Regions from separate parts of the Kosakonia sp. N21 genome, predicted to be linked through region 2. Evidence: predicted binding sites of a transcription regulator. Region 2 holds the regulator's gene; each other region holds the start of a gene.

Region 1 (5,673 bases), on a different contig from region 2:
TAGCCTGATTAGCCGGGTGCTGAAGCGCATTGAGAGCCAGTACACGGAGAATCTGAGCGTCGATCAGCTTGCCGCCGAAGCCAACATGAGCGTTTCTGCGTTTCACCACAACTTTAAGTCAGTGACCAGCACCTCGCCATTGCAGTACCTGAAGAGCTACCGTCTGCACAAAGCGCGCATGCTGATGGTGCATGACGGCATGAAAGCCAGTGCTGCGGCGATACGCGTTGGCTATGAAAGTCCATCGCAGTTCAGCCGTGAGTTTAAACGCTATTTCGGTCTGACGCCGGGAGAGGATGTGGCGAGAATTCGCACCATGCAAGGGATATAAAAACGGCCCCTCTTCGCCGGGAAGAGGGGCGGCGGGTCAGGCGTTACAGTATTTTTTCTTCAGTACCACCGCAACGGTGCCGACAAGCCCGGCGACCAGCAGGAAGACCGGGAGGATCATCAGAAACGTCATCACCTGATCTTCATGGCGTTTCACAAACGGGATCATGCTGATGGCGTAGCCAAAAGAGGTGACGACGCCAACCCACAGCAGGGCGCTCAGCCAGTTAAACAGCTGGAAGCGGCGGTTCGACAAACCGGAGATGCCCGCCATGGTTGGCAGCAGGGTGCGAATAAACGCCAGAAAACGCCCGGCAAGCAGCGCCAGCAGACCGTGGCGGTCGAACATGCAGGTCGCCCGTTCGTGGTATTTCACCGGTAGCTGCGCAAGCCAGCTTTTCACCACCCGCGTATTGCCCAGCCACTTGCCTTGCAGGTAACTGAGCCAGCAGCCGAGACTGGCGGCGGAGGTGAGGATAAACAGGGTTGATACAAAGTCCATGCAGCCGCGAGCGATAAGCGCTCCGGCCAGTAACAGCAGGCTGTCCCCCGGTAAAAATGAGGCAGGAAGCAGGCCGTTTTCCAGAAACAGCGTGGCGAACATCACAAAATAAACAACGCCAACAACATGTGGGTTAGCCAGCGCAGCAAAGTCGTGTTGCCAAAGCGCAGCGATAATATCTTGAATAACAGCCATGGACGTTCCTGTGGTACCGCGTAGAGGAGGCTATTGTACTCCAACTCGCCAAAAACACCTTGATCCGGGGCGCAAGAAATAGAGAATTTTCTGAAGCTTTACCCCGGTTAGCCTGGTTTACACGATGCGCTGGAATCCTGCAGCTAAATCTTCAATCAGATCGTCAACATTCTCTAAACCGATATGCACCCGAATTAAGGTGCCGGTGAAATCCACTTCGCCGTCCGGGCGGATCGCCGCTATCTGTTCCGGCTGGTTGGCGAGAATTAATGACTCATAACCGCCCCAGGAGTAGGCCATGCTGAACAGGGAAAACGGATCGAGGTACTGCGACAGCTCTTCATCGGTTAAGCGTTTATTTAATACAAAAGAGAACAGGCCGCTGCTGCCGGTAAAGTCACGTTTCCAGTACTCATGCCCTTTGCTTCCCGGTAGCGCCGGATGATTCACCCGCGCCACTTGCGGGTGCGCCGCCAGCCATTCGGCAATTTTTAAACTGCTTTCATGGTGCTGACGCAGACGCACGCCCAACGTACGCAAACCACGGCTGGTCATATACGCGGTATCCGCATCCAGCATTTGCCCCATCAGATAGGCGTTTTCACGCAGTTGCGCCCAACAGCGGGCGTTGGATACGGCAGTGCCGACCATCGCGTCGGAGTGACCAATCAGGTATTTGGTGCCTGCCTGAATCGAGATATCAATATCAAACTCCAGCGCTTTGAACAGGATGCCCGCCGCCCAGGTGTTATCAATCATAATGATGGCTTCCGGGGCCACGCTTCTCACCGCCTGAACAATCGCCGGAACGTCATGTACTTCCATGGTGATAGAGCCGGGAGATTCCAGGAACACCACTTTTGTATTGGGTTGGATCAGATGCACAATGCTGGCACCGATCATCGGGTCAAACCAACTGGTGGTGACGCCCAGTTTTGCGAGAATTTTGGTGCTAAAATCCTGGGTCGGCTCATAGGCGGTGTTGGTCATCAGCACATGATCGCCTTGTTCCACAAACGCCAGAATGGTGTTAGCCACCGCTGCCGCGCCGCAGGGGAAAAGCGCGCACCCGGCGCCACCTTCCAGTTCGCACATCGCTTCCTGCAACGAGAAGTGCGTTAGCGTACCGCGGCGACCATAAAACAGTTCGCCGTTCGCCCGGTTGCGGGTGGCGTGTTTTTTGGCTTCCACCGTTTCGAAGACCAGGGAAGAGGCGCGTTGGATCACGCTGTTCACCGAGCCTTGTGTGTATTTTTTGCTGCGCCCTGCGTTAACCAGAGCGGTATCAAGATGCTTCGCCGTCATTTTCGCTCAACCTGTTTTTATACGTCTGGATGTCCAGACTACCATGATTGCGGATTGATGCATCCTTGTTTGCAGTGTGGGTGTTAATTTTTTCCAATATGTGTTCAGTGGCGCGAGTTTACTGCGTGAGCGCAAAGAAAATGGCGTTCAATTCAGGCACTATGTAAATACTAATGAGAACTACTATCAATTCGACGTCATTTTGATATGATGGCGCTCAGTTTTTGTGATTTGCGTCGCGGAGAAACACAGTGGGTAATAATTTGATGCAGACGGATCTATCCGTGTGGGGTATGTATCAGCACGCTGACATTGTCGTTAAAGTGGTAATGATCGGCCTGATTCTGGCGTCCGTGGTGACATGGGCCCTGTTCTTCAGCAAAAGCGTTGAGATGATTGCGCAAAAGCGCCGCATCAAGCGCGAGCAGACCCTGCTGGCTGATGCCCGCTCACTGGACCAGGCCAGCGAAATCGCCTCTTCCTTCCATGCGAAAAGCCTGAGCACCCTGTTAATCAACGAAGCCCAGAACGAGCTGGAGTTATCCGCAGGCAGCGAAGATAACGAAGGCATTAAAGAGCGCACCGGGTTCCGCCTGGAACGTCGCGTGGCGGCTACCGGCCGTTATATGGGCCGCGGTAATGGCTATCTCGCCACCATCGGTGCGATTTCGCCGTTTGTCGGTCTGTTCGGTACCGTTTGGGGCATCATGAACAGCTTTATCGGCATCGCTCAGACGCAAACCACCAACCTCGCTGTTGTTGCACCGGGTATCGCCGAAGCGCTGCTGGCGACGGCTATCGGGTTGGTTGCTGCCATTCCGGCGGTGGTGATTTACAACATCTTTGCGCGCATGATCGGCAGCTACAAAGCCACTCTCGGCGATGTTGCCGCGCAGGTTCTGCTGCTGCAAAGCCGCGATCTTGACCTGGCCGCCAGCAATGCGCAGCCGGTGCGTGCGGCTCAGAAATTACGTGTAGGTTGATACGCCATGGCAATGCGTCTTAATGAAAACCTGGACGATAACGGCGAAATGCATGAAATCAACGTAACGCCGTTTATCGACGTTATGTTGGTGCTGCTGATTATCTTTATGGTGGCCGCGCCGCTTGCCACGGTGGATGTGAAAGTGAATCTGCCGGCATCCTCCAGCCAGCCGCAACCGCGCCCGGAAAAACCGGTCTACCTCTCCGTAAAAGCTGATAACACCATGTTTATCGGTAACGATCAGGTGACGGATGACACAATGGTCAACGCGCTGAATGCGCTGACTGAAGGTAAAAAGGACACCACCATCTTCTTCCGTGCGGACAAAACCGTCGACTACGAGACAATGATGAAAGTGATGGACACGCTGCACCAGGCGGGTTATCTGAAAATCGGTCTGGTGGGCGAAGAGGTTGTGAAAGCGAAGTAATCCGCCGCGACGAAAGGTAAAAAGCTGGCCATCGCCAGCTTTTTTTACGCCTGCTTATCCGAGATGTTCACCGCCGGTGACGCCATGCACTTCGGCCGTGACGTAGCTCGACTCCTGGCTTGCCAGATAAACGTAGACGGGGGCCAGTTCAGCCGGTTGTCCGGCGCGTTTCAATGGCGTTTGCTGACCGAATTGTGGCAGTTTCTCCTGTGGCTGACCGCCAGAAATCTGCAATGCAGTCCAGATTGGCCCCGGCGCCACGATATTGACGCGGATCCCTTTTTCCGCCACCTGTTTTGCCAGCCCGCGGCTGTAATTGAGAATGGCCGCTTTGGTGGAGGCATAGTCCAACAGGTGCGTGCTTGGCTGGTACGCCTGGATCGACGAGGTGGTGATGATGCTACCGCCGCGTGGCAGCAGCGGGATGGCTTCCTGGGTTATCCAGAACAGCGCAAAAACGTTCACCGTGTAGGTCTGAGTAAATTGCGCGGTGGTCAGATTAGCAATCTCCTCAATCGCGGTTTGTCTGCCAGCGACCAGCGCCAGAATATCCAGACCGCCAAGCTGTTCTTTGGCTTTGTGCGGCAACGCGCGGGCAAATGACTCATCGCTCAGATCGCCTGGGATCAGCACCGCTTTGCGCCCGGCTGCTTCGATCTGCGCTTTAACCTGCTGCGCATCTTCTTCTTCCGCAGGCAGGTAGTTGATCGCCACATCCGCCCCTTCACGCGCGTAGGCGATGGCGGCTGCGCGACCGATACCGGAATCTCCGCCGGTGACCAGCGCTTTGCGATCTTTTAACCGTCCGCTACCCACGTAGCTGTTTTCGCCACAGTCGGGCACAGGATCCATTTTTGCCTGCACCCCGGGATAGGGTTGTTTCTGCTGCGGGTAATCGCCAGCATAGTACTGTTTGGTTGGATCCTGAATTTTTGTCTGGTTCGTTGCCATTAAGTACCCTCCATATCGGTTGTTGAGTACTTAAGGGTAGTTGTCTACGCTGCTATTGCGGTCAGATTCAGGATTTTCTTGATTGTGATGATGTGAGCAACCGACGAGGCCGGTTATTTTGCGTCTGGTTTGTTCGTGGCGGTTTCTTCATCCAGCGCGACGGTGGTGACGTTTGACGTGCGGTATTCACCGTCAATCAATTTACGGTTCAGGCGCAGCGTTGCGGCTTCCCGCCCCAGAATGTACTGATAGTTGGTTTCCAGACGACCCATGATCTTTTCCAGCAACTCGGGCTTCTGCTCAATAATCGCATTGATCACCGCGCCATAAATTTCTTCTTTAACCTGTAATGGATAGATTTCCCGACGATTCTGCCATTTCAGGCGCACCAGCGCGGCGGGAATGGATACCAGCTCACGGGCAATACGCTCAATAGTGCTGTTTTTATCGAACACTAATGCCTCTATATTTTGCTTTAAGATAAACTCATCACTTTTTTTGTCATCTAAAGCTAAATATACATTATTGTTATCGATTTCTTTCACGCTACTCCTCCCCAATTTTATAAAACATTGGTCCATCTTTTTCGCGAGTAATCAGGTTAAGCCAAATCTTATCGCCCGATTCATTAATTTCCTGTGTTTTATCCGCAATTATTTTGCTTAATGTCTGGGCATCAATCTCGCCTTCAGCTTGTAAGTCATTAAGCAGACGGGCGAATGTCTCGATTTTTACTACGCGGAACAAACGATCTTTTATATGACGATCGCGTTCCTCAAGTAACATATTTCTTGATTGCCCATTATGGCTTACGTTCGCTAATATTTGCTCAGCGTGTTCGGAGAGGGTTCTTTTTCCCTGAGTTAAATTAGGCTCTTTTCCTTCTTCTCCTGGCCTGGTTTCAGCGGCAGAAATGTGAAATCGTGCCGGGACAAGATTCTCGGGAAGCATTTCTAATATCCTTTAATATCAACA
Region 2 (5,673 bases):
GGCACCTGTTTCGGCTTGGTCTGGTTGCCGCTCTGCAACAACGTTTGCTCATTCGCAGCAAAGTATACGCGCGTGCGCCCGTGCAGAGACTCGGTGGATTCCGTAAACCCTTTGTCATCGAGTGAATAGAGTGTAGACAGCACCAGCAGGAAACGATTAACGGCCTTTTTCTGCTCAGCGTATTCATCAGACAGCAGCAGTTCGCGGACGGCACGAACTTTGTCTTTGGCGGTGTTCGCCGGTTTAACCCCGTCAACGGTACTGACAGTACGCGTCTCTTTTACCGGCGTGAGGGAAGCGGCAGGTGGTGACTGTGACACGGCGGAAAATTTCAGCATGCGCCGTAAAATGTCGGATGCGCTCTCGCCAATATGCTTCGTGTGGCTGGCGATATAGGAGTAGAGCTCATCATCAACTTCGATCGTTTTCATCTTAATCCAGTGCGGTATCTTATCTGAATACAAGTGTTGGGATTATAAAGTGAAATCTCAACAGCGGATAGCGTCAAACCAGGGTCGCAGCAAAACTCAGAGTAATTCTGAACCTTGCAGCAGGGCGGCAGAATGTTCAACATAATAACCTAACCCGATAGAGTGAAAAAAAGAACTTTGCCATGAAATTGAATACGCGCGCGCAATCTGCGCAACAACCGCACAACAATTCTCCGGTCGTCCTTGTTCACGGCCTGTTTGGCAGTCTGGACAACCTCGGCGTGCTTGCCCGCGACCTGACGCAGGACCACGACGTGCTGCAAGTGGATATGCGCAACCACGGCCTTTCTCCCCGCTCGCCGGAGATGAACTACCCGGCGATGGCGCAGGATCTGCTGGACACGCTTGATGCCCACGACATCGGAAAAGCGACCTTTATCGGTCACTCCATGGGCGGTAAAGCCGTCATGGCGCTCACCGCGCTGGCACCTGAGCGCATCGACCAACTGGTGGCGATTGATATCGCGCCGGTGGATTACAACGTGCGCCGCCACGATGAGATTTTCGCCGCCATCAACGCCGTGAGCCACGCACACGCCGCCACACGCCAACAAGCCGCCGCGCTAATGCGCGAAGAGATAAAAGAAGAAGGCGTGATCCAGTTTCTGCTGAAATCATTTGTCGACGGCGACTGGCGCTTTAATGTCCCGGTATTGTGGGATCAGTATGCGCACATCGTTGGTTGGGAAAATGTCCCGGCATGGGATAAGCCTGCACTGTTCGTGCGCGGCGGTAACTCGCCGTATGTGACGGAAGCATACCGTGACGCCCTGCTGGCGCAATTTCCGCAAGCGCGGGCGCATGTGATAGCTGGAGCGGGCCACTGGGTGCACGCAGAGAAACCGGAAGCGGTCATGCGCGCTATCCGTCGTTATCTCTCTGAAAAGGCAAACTGATTAAAAAGACGGCGACCGGTCGTTTGAACGCGCCCGGTCGTTGGCGCGCCCGTTGCGCTGATGTATGATGGCGCGCTATTCAGCCCGGGGCAACGTCCCGATTGCTTGTCTTTCCCGTAGTATGCTGCTTAAACCATGGCTAAAGAACAAACGGACCGTACGACACTAGATCTGTTCGCGAATGAGCGTCGTCCGGGACGACCCAAGACCAACCCGCTCGCGCGCGATGAACAGTTGCGCATCAACAAACGTAACCAGCTAAAACGCGATAAAGTTCGCGGGCTCAAACGCGTTGAATTGAAACTGAATGTTGAAGCGGTAGATGCGTTAAACGAGCTGGCGGATGCCCGTGAAATGAGCCGTAGCGAGCTTATTGAAGAAATGCTGCTGGCCCAGCTCAACGCCTTACGCGGATAGCGAATCCTCCGAATCACCGCTTTTACGCCTTTTTTCGTGTGTCATAGAGTGCAGTCCGGCGCGATAGCTGTTTCCGCGCGCTTCCCTGTTCTGCTATGATTGCCCTTATCTGTGGGCTAAACGCCACCACCATCTCATTAAGTTTCAAGAGGTTATTTTACTCATGGCAATTACAGGCATTTTCTTCGGCAGCGATACCGGCAACACCGAAAATATCGCGAAAATGATTCAAAAACAGCTTGGTAAAGACGTTGCCGATGTTCATGACATTGCCAAGAGCAGCAAAGAAGATCTCGAAGGCTATGACATTCTGCTGCTCGGCATCCCAACCTGGTATTATGGCGAAGCGCAGTGCGACTGGGATGACTTTTTCCCGACGCTGGAAGAAGTGGATTTCAACGGTAAGTTAGTCGCCCTGTTCGGCTGTGGCGACCAGGAAGATTACGCAGAATATTTCTGTGATGCGCTGGGGACTATCCGCGACATCATTGAACCGCGCGGCGCCACCATCGTGGGCCACTGGCCGACTGCTGGCTACCATTTTGAAGCGTCTAAAGGCCTGGTGGATGATGATCACTTTGTGGGTCTGGCGATTGATGAAGATCGTCAGCCGGAACTGACCGCAGAACGCGTGCAGAAATGGGTTAAGCAGGTTTCGGAAGAGCTGCACCTGGACGACATCATTAATGCCTGATGTTTACGGCGCAGCCTGTGGGTTGCGCCGTATTAATAGGTACAAGCGATGGAAATAATTGCTACAAATTTTTAACTTTTTTATTCATCACTGTACAATAAGCCCTGCTAAACTTGGGCTGCCGCACGGGACTTTGTCGGCGACACCACGTTTTATAAGCTTACTTTACTTGAGGGCTTGCAGTTTTCATTTAGGCATGGCAGTTCTATAATGAGACGCATTATCCCAGGTGCATTCCTATAACTTCCGCTAAGGAAGTGAATCGTATAGCAACAGGACAGATTCCGCATGACTGACAACAATACCGCATTAAAGAAGGCCGGCCTGAAAGTCACGCTTCCTCGGTTAAAAATCCTGGAAGTTCTTCAGGAGCCGGATAACCATCATGTCAGTGCGGAAGATTTATACAAGCGACTGATCGACATGGGCGAAGAGATCGGCCTGGCTACGGTTTACCGTGTATTGAACCAGTTCGATGACGCCGGCATTGTGACCCGTCATAACTTCGAAGGCGGCAAGTCCGTTTTTGAACTGACCCAGCAACATCACCACGATCACCTGATTTGCCTCGATTGCGGCAAAGTGATCGAATTCAGTGATGATTCTATTGAAGCGCGTCAGCGTGAAATCGCCGCCAAACACGGCATTCGTCTGACGAACCACAGTCTCTACCTGTATGGCCACTGCGCTGAAGGTGACTGCCGCGAAGATGAAAGCGCGCACGACGCGAAATAATCCATTCTGATATGCAAAAGCCAACCTGACGGTTGGCTTTTTTTTTAGTTGCCGGATAACAGCAGCAGGCTGCGCCCTATCCGGCTTGCATAGCAATCACGCTTTGACACTGTCCACACGACTCACGCGTTTTCCGTCCGGGCTGGCGGTGCGCACCTGCACGTCCCCACTCACCTGCGGGCGGGCGCTATCGTTATAACGCTGCCAGTGTTTGCCGCCGTCGGTAGAGTACTCCACCACCATGCCAGGGAAGCTGGTGTTGGCTTCAAGCACGCCGCCCACCACGCGAGCACCCGGCACCGGCAGGCGGTAATGAATACCCGCTTTATCCAGTTTTGCCAGCTCGCGACTGCCTAACACGTTGGCAAAGCGCGTCCAGTCTTTATCCAGAGCACGAACATCGACCATGTGCGTTTCACCGCCTTTATACTCACGCCCGGCTTTGTAGTCCTGCTCCCAGGCCGCGCGATGCCATGCGCGCTCCGCCACCGCAACCAGACGCGGATAGATCATATACTCCATCTGGTTATCAGTGCGTACCACTTCGCTCCACAACTGTGCGGAGAGGCCATACGCCCCAGGCCACGGTTTATCTGACTTCGCGGTAAAGGGGTTGCCATCCCGGTCGACCGAGGTTTCGGCGTTTTGCGGCATATTGTCCGGCGCGAAACTGAAGATCTTACGTTCGTCGCTAAAGCGCGTGCCCCAGTAATAGCCGCTCTCTTGCGGGTTCACTTCATACGGGAAATCGAGATAGACATAATCCGGGTTGGAAACGATGACGCGGAACCCTTTGTTTGCCCAGTCATTAACCGAGTCAAAACCGCCCCAGTAGAGCGTGTCCCAGAAGTTAACGTTGACATGATCGGTGGCGAATACCGACGCGTCTTTGGCATCTTTCAGACCATCCTGCCAGGCCTGCATCGTATTAATGCCGCGGGCTTTCACCTGTTTGCTGACTTCAACGCCAAAATAGCTGGAAAGATGCTCAACATCCGTCACTTTTCCGTCTTTGATCATCGCCTGACACGCCTGCGACTTCGCCCACGGTTTGTCCTGCTTGCTCTTATCGATGATGCCCTTGCCCGCCTCCGGGTTCTTCTGATCGGTGTAGCCAACGCCGAGGTAAATATTTTTTGCCTCATCGCCGCCAAAATGCCAGGTTTGCAGCGGCAGGCCCGCTTCTTTATGCATCTGCTGGATTTCACCGATCACTTTGTCGACAAAATTGCGTGACGAGTCGAGGCAAGGGTTAAGGTAGCCGGTACGGTTATAAAACTGTACCCCGGTGGTGTTGGAGGTATCCGTTGGATCCAGCAAACGGAACTGCGCCGCGGCCTGCTCGTTGCCCTCTTTCATCAGTCGATCGTAACGGGCTTCCATAGAGATAACTGCCGCACGCGCATGGGCCGGCATATCGATTTCCGGAATGACCTCAATCTGCCGGGCTTTAGCATACTTCAGGATCTCGATGTAATCCGCGCGGGTAAAGAAACCGCTCCCGTTGTTGTTGCTGTCCGGGCCAGAACCCAGTTGCGGCAACAGGCAGGTTTTTTCGCTCAGATCGTGGCAACGTTTGCTACCAATATCGGTCAGCTCCGGCAGGCCGGGGATCTCAATACGCCAGCCTTCATCATCACTGAGATGAAAGTGGAATTTATTCAGTTTGTAGGCCGCCATCTGATCCAGCAGACGCAGTACTGCGTCCTTGCTGTGGAAGTTACGACCAACATCCAACTGAATTGCGCGGTAATCAAAGCGTGGCGCATCTTTGGCGTCCAGCGCAGCAATTTTCATTGCACCTGTCGTTGGGATCAGCGACAGCAGTGATTGTAAACCGTAGAACACCCCGGCCTGATCGTAACCGGTTACTACGGCTTCTTTCGCGCCAATATGCAAGGTATAAGCGCCAGATACCGCCTCGTCGTCGTTGAAATCACGGGTCGCAATGACGCTGCGAACAGGATAGCTCCCCGCTTTCACTCCCAGCAGCGCAAAACGGCTTTTCACCGCGTCCTGCGCATCACGACTCAGCGCAGAGAGATCCAGCTTCACACCGTTGCTCAGATCGACATCCTGCCCGTGGATTTTCACCGCCTGCGGCGTAGGGACAATCTGCCCGCGCAGGGTTTGCAGGTTCAGCGTTTTTACATCACTGTTTTTCTCAAAGCGCGCTTCAGCCGTCATCAGAACGTTTTTATCATCCGCCGTGCGCTTCCACTGCTCACCCAGCGGGCTGACAAACTGCGACAACGTTTCGGTGTCGGTATTGGCAATCACTTTTGCCGTTGCCCCGTTGGAGGCCACGTACCAACGCGGGATCACATCGGTAATAAACAACTGCCAGTACTCATTGATAATCGGGATCTCTACCGACTGTTTTGCCGGAAAACCGGTGAATTTCTCCGTTGGCTCCAGCTTGTGCAGATCGCCCATAATA
Region 3 (5,673 bases), 160 kb from region 2:
CGCCGCCACCAGCGCGCTTAGCGTGGTCGCGGGCAGCGCAACCTGCGTCGCGTTGATTGTCGCCAGTTGTTCGGCTTCGTGTGGCGCAATCAACTCCGCATCGCCACAGCGCAGCGCCGGATTGCCGGCAAACTGACGCAGCAATTGCGGCAGGCGCGCAATGTGCGCGTCCAGTGTCTGCCGATCATAGCGGCTGCGGTTGGCCAGCACTTCCAGCGTCAGGCCGCCCTCTTCGTCCGGGAACAGGGCAATCTCCAGATCGTTCACCGGCCCGGTCGCCAGCGTGTGCGTGACGCCGTTGATGCCATCAACATCCAGCAAATAGTCGAACATTTTGACGTTGAAGACCGGGCCAAACAGCGGCTCGTCTCCGGCAGCGCGCCCGGCATCACGCACGATCTGCTCGGCGTCATACCGCTGATGGCGGCGCATCGCTTTCAGCGACGCGGCAAGCTGAGTCGCCAGCGCAGGCAGGGTTTGCGTGGCGTCCAGGCGAACACCCAGCGGCAACACATTCAATACCGGGCCGGTAGCGGTCAGTGCCGCCGATCCCATGCGGCGCATAAAGATAAAGCCCGCCGCATAATCAGTGCGTCCGCAGAGTCGTCCCAGCCACAACGCCACCAGCGCCAGCGCCAGGTCTGCCGGGGCGTTCTGCGGCGCGGCCTGGGTTAAGCGGCGAAAGGCCTGCGCATCCATCGCCATTTTCAGCCGCAGGATGTCGGTGGTCGCCGCACGCCCGGGCAATGGCGTGGCGGAAAGCGATACCGGCGGCGGCAGTTCGCTGCGCTGTTTCGCCCAGAAAGCGCTGTCCCGCTGCCAGCTCTCGCTGTCCCGGTAACGCTGATACTCATCCACCACCTCAGCAAACGGCGTGAACGGCGAAGACGGTGTGGGTTCACTGCGACGCCAGGCGCTGTAAATAGCGGCAATCTGGCGGGTAATAGCCGGGAAACTGAAGCCATCCACCACTAAATGATGATAACGCTGATACCAGTACCAGCGTTGTTCACCCACGCGCAGTAACTGATGGAACACCAACGGTTTGCCGCTTTCTACGCGCAGGTTTTGCCCGAGATCGGCCTGCATCGAACTGAGGGCGGCGGCGTGCGGGTCGGACTCGCGGCGAAGATCGACAATCGCCGGGACGGCAAAGGTCTGCGCGTCATCCACCCATTGCCACACGTCACCGTTATCTTCCGTAAAACGCATACGCAGCGTGTCCGCTTGCATCATTCCGGCGACAATCGCCTGCGCCAGCAACGCCGCATCTATCTCTCCCTGCAACTCCACATAGTGCGCTACGCTCCAGGCATTGGGCAGTGACGAAAGTTGTTCCGCCATCCAGATCCCTGGCTGGGCGGCCACCAGCGGTAAACGTGTGCTCATTGATCGCTCCCTGATTGCGCGTAGTGCGCCGGGGTTAATGTCTGCCAGTTCGCCGCAAGCCAGGCGTTGCATTCCGCCTGCGGCTGCGGCTCGCACAGAACACGCCAGCCGGCGGGTAAGCTGCACTGCGCAGGCCACAGGCTGAACTGTTGCTGCGAATTTTGCAGAATGTAAAACCGCCCTTGCGGATTATCGAAGGGGTTGGTGAATTCCATAGCAAACTCCTGTCGTGGAAAGGCGCTTTAGCGCGGGCGGGTCAGTGGCTGCCAGAGCGTAATAAGCCCGGAAGTCAGCCCGCCCCGCCAGCAAAGCACATCATGTCCGCCGTCTACCTGACGCCAGAAAACCGACTGCTGTGTGCGTTGCAACAGAGAAAAGAGAGCCTGATTGGCCCGAAAAATGACCGGCTCGCGTACACCCGCCTCCAGCACAATGCGCAGGCCGTGCGGCTGTAACTCGCCGTTTTTAAGTTGTTCAATAAGGATGCCGTCCTGCTCTCCGCCACGGTGCGGCCACCAGTACGAACCGGACTGGCTGAGCACACAACCAAAGCGCTGCGGCCAGTGCAACCCGGCATACAGCGAAGAGAGGCCGCCAAAACTCTGCCCTGCCACCACCGTGCGATCCGGGCGATCGCTAAACGGAGCAAGCGCCCGCACCTGCGGCAACAGCTCTTCCTGCACCGCTTCCCAGAAGGTGGCGTTGCAGGGTAATTCCTCGCTGCGATGCGCGTTATCAATCACGTCAATCAGGACATACACCGCTTCAGGCAGTTGTCCCGCACGGGTGAGGGAAGCCAGCGCCGGCCACACCGGCATGCTTTTCGCCCAGAACTGACCGTCCAGCAGGATCGCCAGCGGGCGCTGCGTCGGGTCGCTGTCGCCGGTGGTATACACCCAGACTGTCCGCGTGTTGTTCAATCGCTGGCTGCGCCATTGCAGACGCTGCGGTTCAGTAAACGGTGTTTCGGAATCGCGCCAGCCGGGTTGTAATGGCGCATCGGGCATCTCCAGCGCCGACACCGGATGACCGCGCCCGCCACGCCAGCTTTGCGGGTTCAGCGGATCGGCAATCGCATGGGACAGTAACCTGCGCCAGCCTTCGCGCAACGCATAGCGGTCCGGCGGCGTGGTGTTAAAAACCTCAGCAGGAAAGTCGTCGTTATTTTCAGACGGGATCAGACAATAACTGCCGCGCCAGCCCGCTTCCAGCCGCGTTTTCCAGTACCAGACATCTGTACCGGCAATGCGCGTCAGCGATTGCGGCAACGCCTTTTGATGGTGATCGGTGACACCGGTAATGTAAATCCATACCCGGCGCACGTTTGATGTCGCTTCCGTTCCTGCCGGGTCCCGCCACCAGAAAGTCACACTGTATTCTTCCGGTGTTTCTTTGACCCATTCCGGCCCCTGTTTTGACTCCCACCAGGCATCACTTCCCGTTGTTGACGTCACGACTTTAACCTCAAATTTACTGTGGAAATTTTTGCTTGCAGATCAAAAAATATCGATAATATTATTGATAACTATTTTCATTTGCAATAGCGTAATGGCGCGCTGTGGGAAGCGCGTCTTTCTTTTAAAAATGGCCACCGTGGGCGAATTTTCTCAGGACTGAGCACCTCGCTGCGTGTCGGCTTCATCATGCCGCCTCCTCTCCCCCTGGGAAAGGATTAGCCAAGGAAGCGGCGACGAAAAGCAGGTAATACAATGAAGAACAAAATCAAGTCCCTGGCCTTATTGGTCAATCTGGGGATCTACGGTGTTGCGTTGCCCGCAATGGCCGCAGACAGCACCACCAGCGACGCCGGTACGCACGATGACACCATCGTCGTCACGGCAGCACAGCAAAACCTTCAGGCACCGGGTGTTTCCACCATTACGGCCGAAGAGATCCGCAAAAACCCGCCCGCCCGCGATGTCTCTGAGATCATTCGCACCATGCCGGGCGTGAACTTAACCGGTAACGCCACCAGCGGTCAGCGCGGGAATAACCGCCAGATCGATATTCGCGGTATGGGCCCGGAAAACACCCTGATCCTGATCGACGGCAAACCCGTCACCAGCCGTAACTCCGTACGCCTGGGCTGGCGCGGCGAGCGCGATAGCCGTGGCGATACCAGTTGGGTACCGGCAGAGATGATCGAGCGCATCGAAGTGATCCGCGGCCCGGCGGCAGTACGTTACGGGAATGGCGCGGCGGGCGGTGTGGTGAATATCATCACTAAAAAAGATAGCTCGCAGGAGTGGCATGGTTCGTGGAACAGCTACTTCAACGCACCGGAGCACAAAGACGAAGGCGCGACCAAGCGCACGGATTTCAGCCTGAGCGGCCCGCTGGGCGGCGATGTCAGCTTCCGCCTGTACGGCAACCTGGCGAAAACCCAGGCCGACGCATGGGACATCAACCAGAATCACCAGTCTGAGCGCACCGGTATTTACGCCAACACCATGGCGGCAGGCCGCGAAGGGTCAATCAATAAAGATCTTAACGGCGTAGTGCGCTGGGACTTTGCGCCGCTGCAATCCCTGGAGTTCCAGGCAGGCTATAGCCGCCAGGGCAACCTTTACGCGGGCGACACGCAAAACACCAACAACGACAGCAGCACCAATAACTACGTGAAAGAGAACTACGGCAAAGAGACCAACCGTCTCTATCGTCAGAACTACTCCATCACCTGGAATGGCGGCTGGGATAATGGTGTCACCACCAGTAACTGGGTGCAGTACGAACATACCCGCAACTCGCGTCTTGGCGAGGGACTTGCCGGGGGCACTGAAGGTCTGTTCAACAGCAATCAGTTTACGGATATCGATCTCTCCGACGTGATGCTGCATAACGAAATCAACCTGCCGCTGGATCTGCTGGTGAACCAGACCCTGACGCTGGGCACCGAATGGAACCAGCAGCGCATGAAGGATATGGCGTCCAACACCCAGTCTTTCATGGGCGGTCCGATTACCGGTCTGGACAGCACCGGTCGTAGCCCCTATTCCGATGCCGATATTTACTCGGTGTTTGCCGAAGACAACATGGAGCTGACTGACAGCACCATGCTGACCCCGGCGCTGCGTTTCGACCATCACACCATCGTGGGTAATAACTGGAGCCCATCGCTGAACCTGTCTCAGGGGCTGGGCGATGACTTCACCCTGAAAATGGGTATTGGCCGCGCGTATAAAGCACCGAGCCTGTATCAAACCAACCCGAACTACATTCTTTACAGTAAAGGCCAGGGTTGCTACGCCAGCGGCAGCGGCGTGGGTTGCTACATGATGGGCAACGATGACCTCAAAGCCGAAACCAGCATCAACAAAGAGATTGGTCTGGAGTTCAAGCACGAAGGCTGGCTGGCCGGGGTGACCTGGTTCCGCAACGATTATCGTAACAAGATTGAAGCCGGTTATTCACCGCTGAGCCAGACGGCTGTGGGTAAAACCAAAACCGACCTCTATCAATGGGAGAATGTGCCAAAAGCGGTCGTAGAAGGTCTGGAAGGAACGTTGAATGTGCCGGTAACCGATGCGGTCACCTGGAGCAACAACTTCACCTATATGCTGCAGAGCAAAAACAAAGAGACCGGCGAACGTCTGTCGATCATCCCGGAATACACGTTAAACTCCACCCTGAGCTGGCAGATTGTGCCGGATGTTTCTGTGCAGTCGACCTTTACCTGGTACGGCAAGCAGGAACCGAAAAAGTACGATTATCAGGGTAACCGTGTGACCGGCTCCGCCACCAACGAAGTCAGTCCGTACAGCATTGTTGGCCTGAGCGCGACCTGGGATGTGATGAAAAACGTCAGCCTGACGGGCGGCGTTGACAACCTGTTCGACAAACGTCACTGGCGTGCAGGTAATGCCCAGGCCACTGGCGGTACAACCGGGTATATGTACGGCGCAGGTGCGGAGACGTATAACGAATCCGGTCGTACCTGGTTTATGAGTGTGAACACGCACTTCTAATCCCGGTCAGCGAAGGGGGATTTCGGTCCCCCTCACCCCGGCCCTCTCCCCCGAGGGGCGAGGGAGAAAACCACAGGTCTGCAACGTTCGGTCCCCTCTCCCTTCCCGTAAGAGGGAGAAAACCGCAGATCTGCAGCGTTCGGTCCCCTCTCCCTTCCAGGGAGAGGGTTAGGGTGAGGGTAAAAATTCACAGAACTGTGACGTACTGCCCCCTCACCCCGGCCCTCTCCCCCGAGGGGCGAGGGAGAAAACCGCAGATCTGCAACATTCGATCCCCTCTCCCTTCCAGGGAGAGGGTTAGGGTGAGGGTAAAAAACCG

The links. The regulator Fur, encoded in region 2, represses iron uptake genes when iron is present. The targets are predictions, from matches to a motif close to ATAATAATGAGAACNACTATCAA.
Region 1: a site for Fur is predicted at 2,500-2,522, ahead of exbB (tol-pal system-associated acyl-CoA thioesterase). Genes of this name have one in related genera too.
Region 3: a site for Fur is predicted at 2,902-2,924, ahead of ACQ3G7_RS05125 (TonB-dependent siderophore receptor). Genes of this name have one in related genera too.

The regions. Positions count from the first base shown of each region.
Region 1 covers NZ_JBOBHR010000009.1:83,388-89,060, forward strand. The annotation lists gene ACQ3G7_RS19900 (AraC family transcriptional regulator) at 1-331, shown strand, start outside; gene yghB (DedA family general envelope maintenance protein YghB) at 368-1,027, opposite strand; gene metC (cystathionine beta-lyase) at 1,145-2,332, opposite strand; gene exbB (tol-pal system-associated acyl-CoA thioesterase) at 2,584-3,315, shown strand; gene exbD (TonB system transport protein ExbD) at 3,322-3,747, shown strand; gene ACQ3G7_RS19925 (SDR family oxidoreductase) at 3,802-4,698, opposite strand; gene ACQ3G7_RS19930 (cytoplasmic protein) at 4,812-5,243, opposite strand; gene ACQ3G7_RS19935 (hypothetical protein) at 5,245-5,649, opposite strand.
Region 2 covers NZ_JBOBHR010000002.1:122,169-127,841, forward strand. The annotation lists gene seqA (replication initiation negative regulator SeqA) at 1-431, opposite strand, end outside; gene ybfF (esterase) at 614-1,387, shown strand; gene ybfE (LexA regulated protein) at 1,523-1,804, shown strand; gene fldA (flavodoxin FldA) at 1,968-2,498, shown strand; gene fur (ferric iron uptake transcriptional regulator) at 2,787-3,233, shown strand; gene ACQ3G7_RS04385 (beta-N-acetylhexosaminidase) at 3,330-5,673, opposite strand, start outside.
Region 3 covers NZ_JBOBHR010000002.1:281,688-287,360, forward strand. The annotation lists gene entF (enterobactin non-ribosomal peptide synthetase EntF) at 1-1,389, opposite strand, end outside; gene ACQ3G7_RS05115 (MbtH family protein) at 1,386-1,604, opposite strand; partial or broken gene fes (enterochelin esterase) at 1,632-2,846, opposite strand; gene ACQ3G7_RS05125 (TonB-dependent siderophore receptor) at 3,099-5,354, shown strand.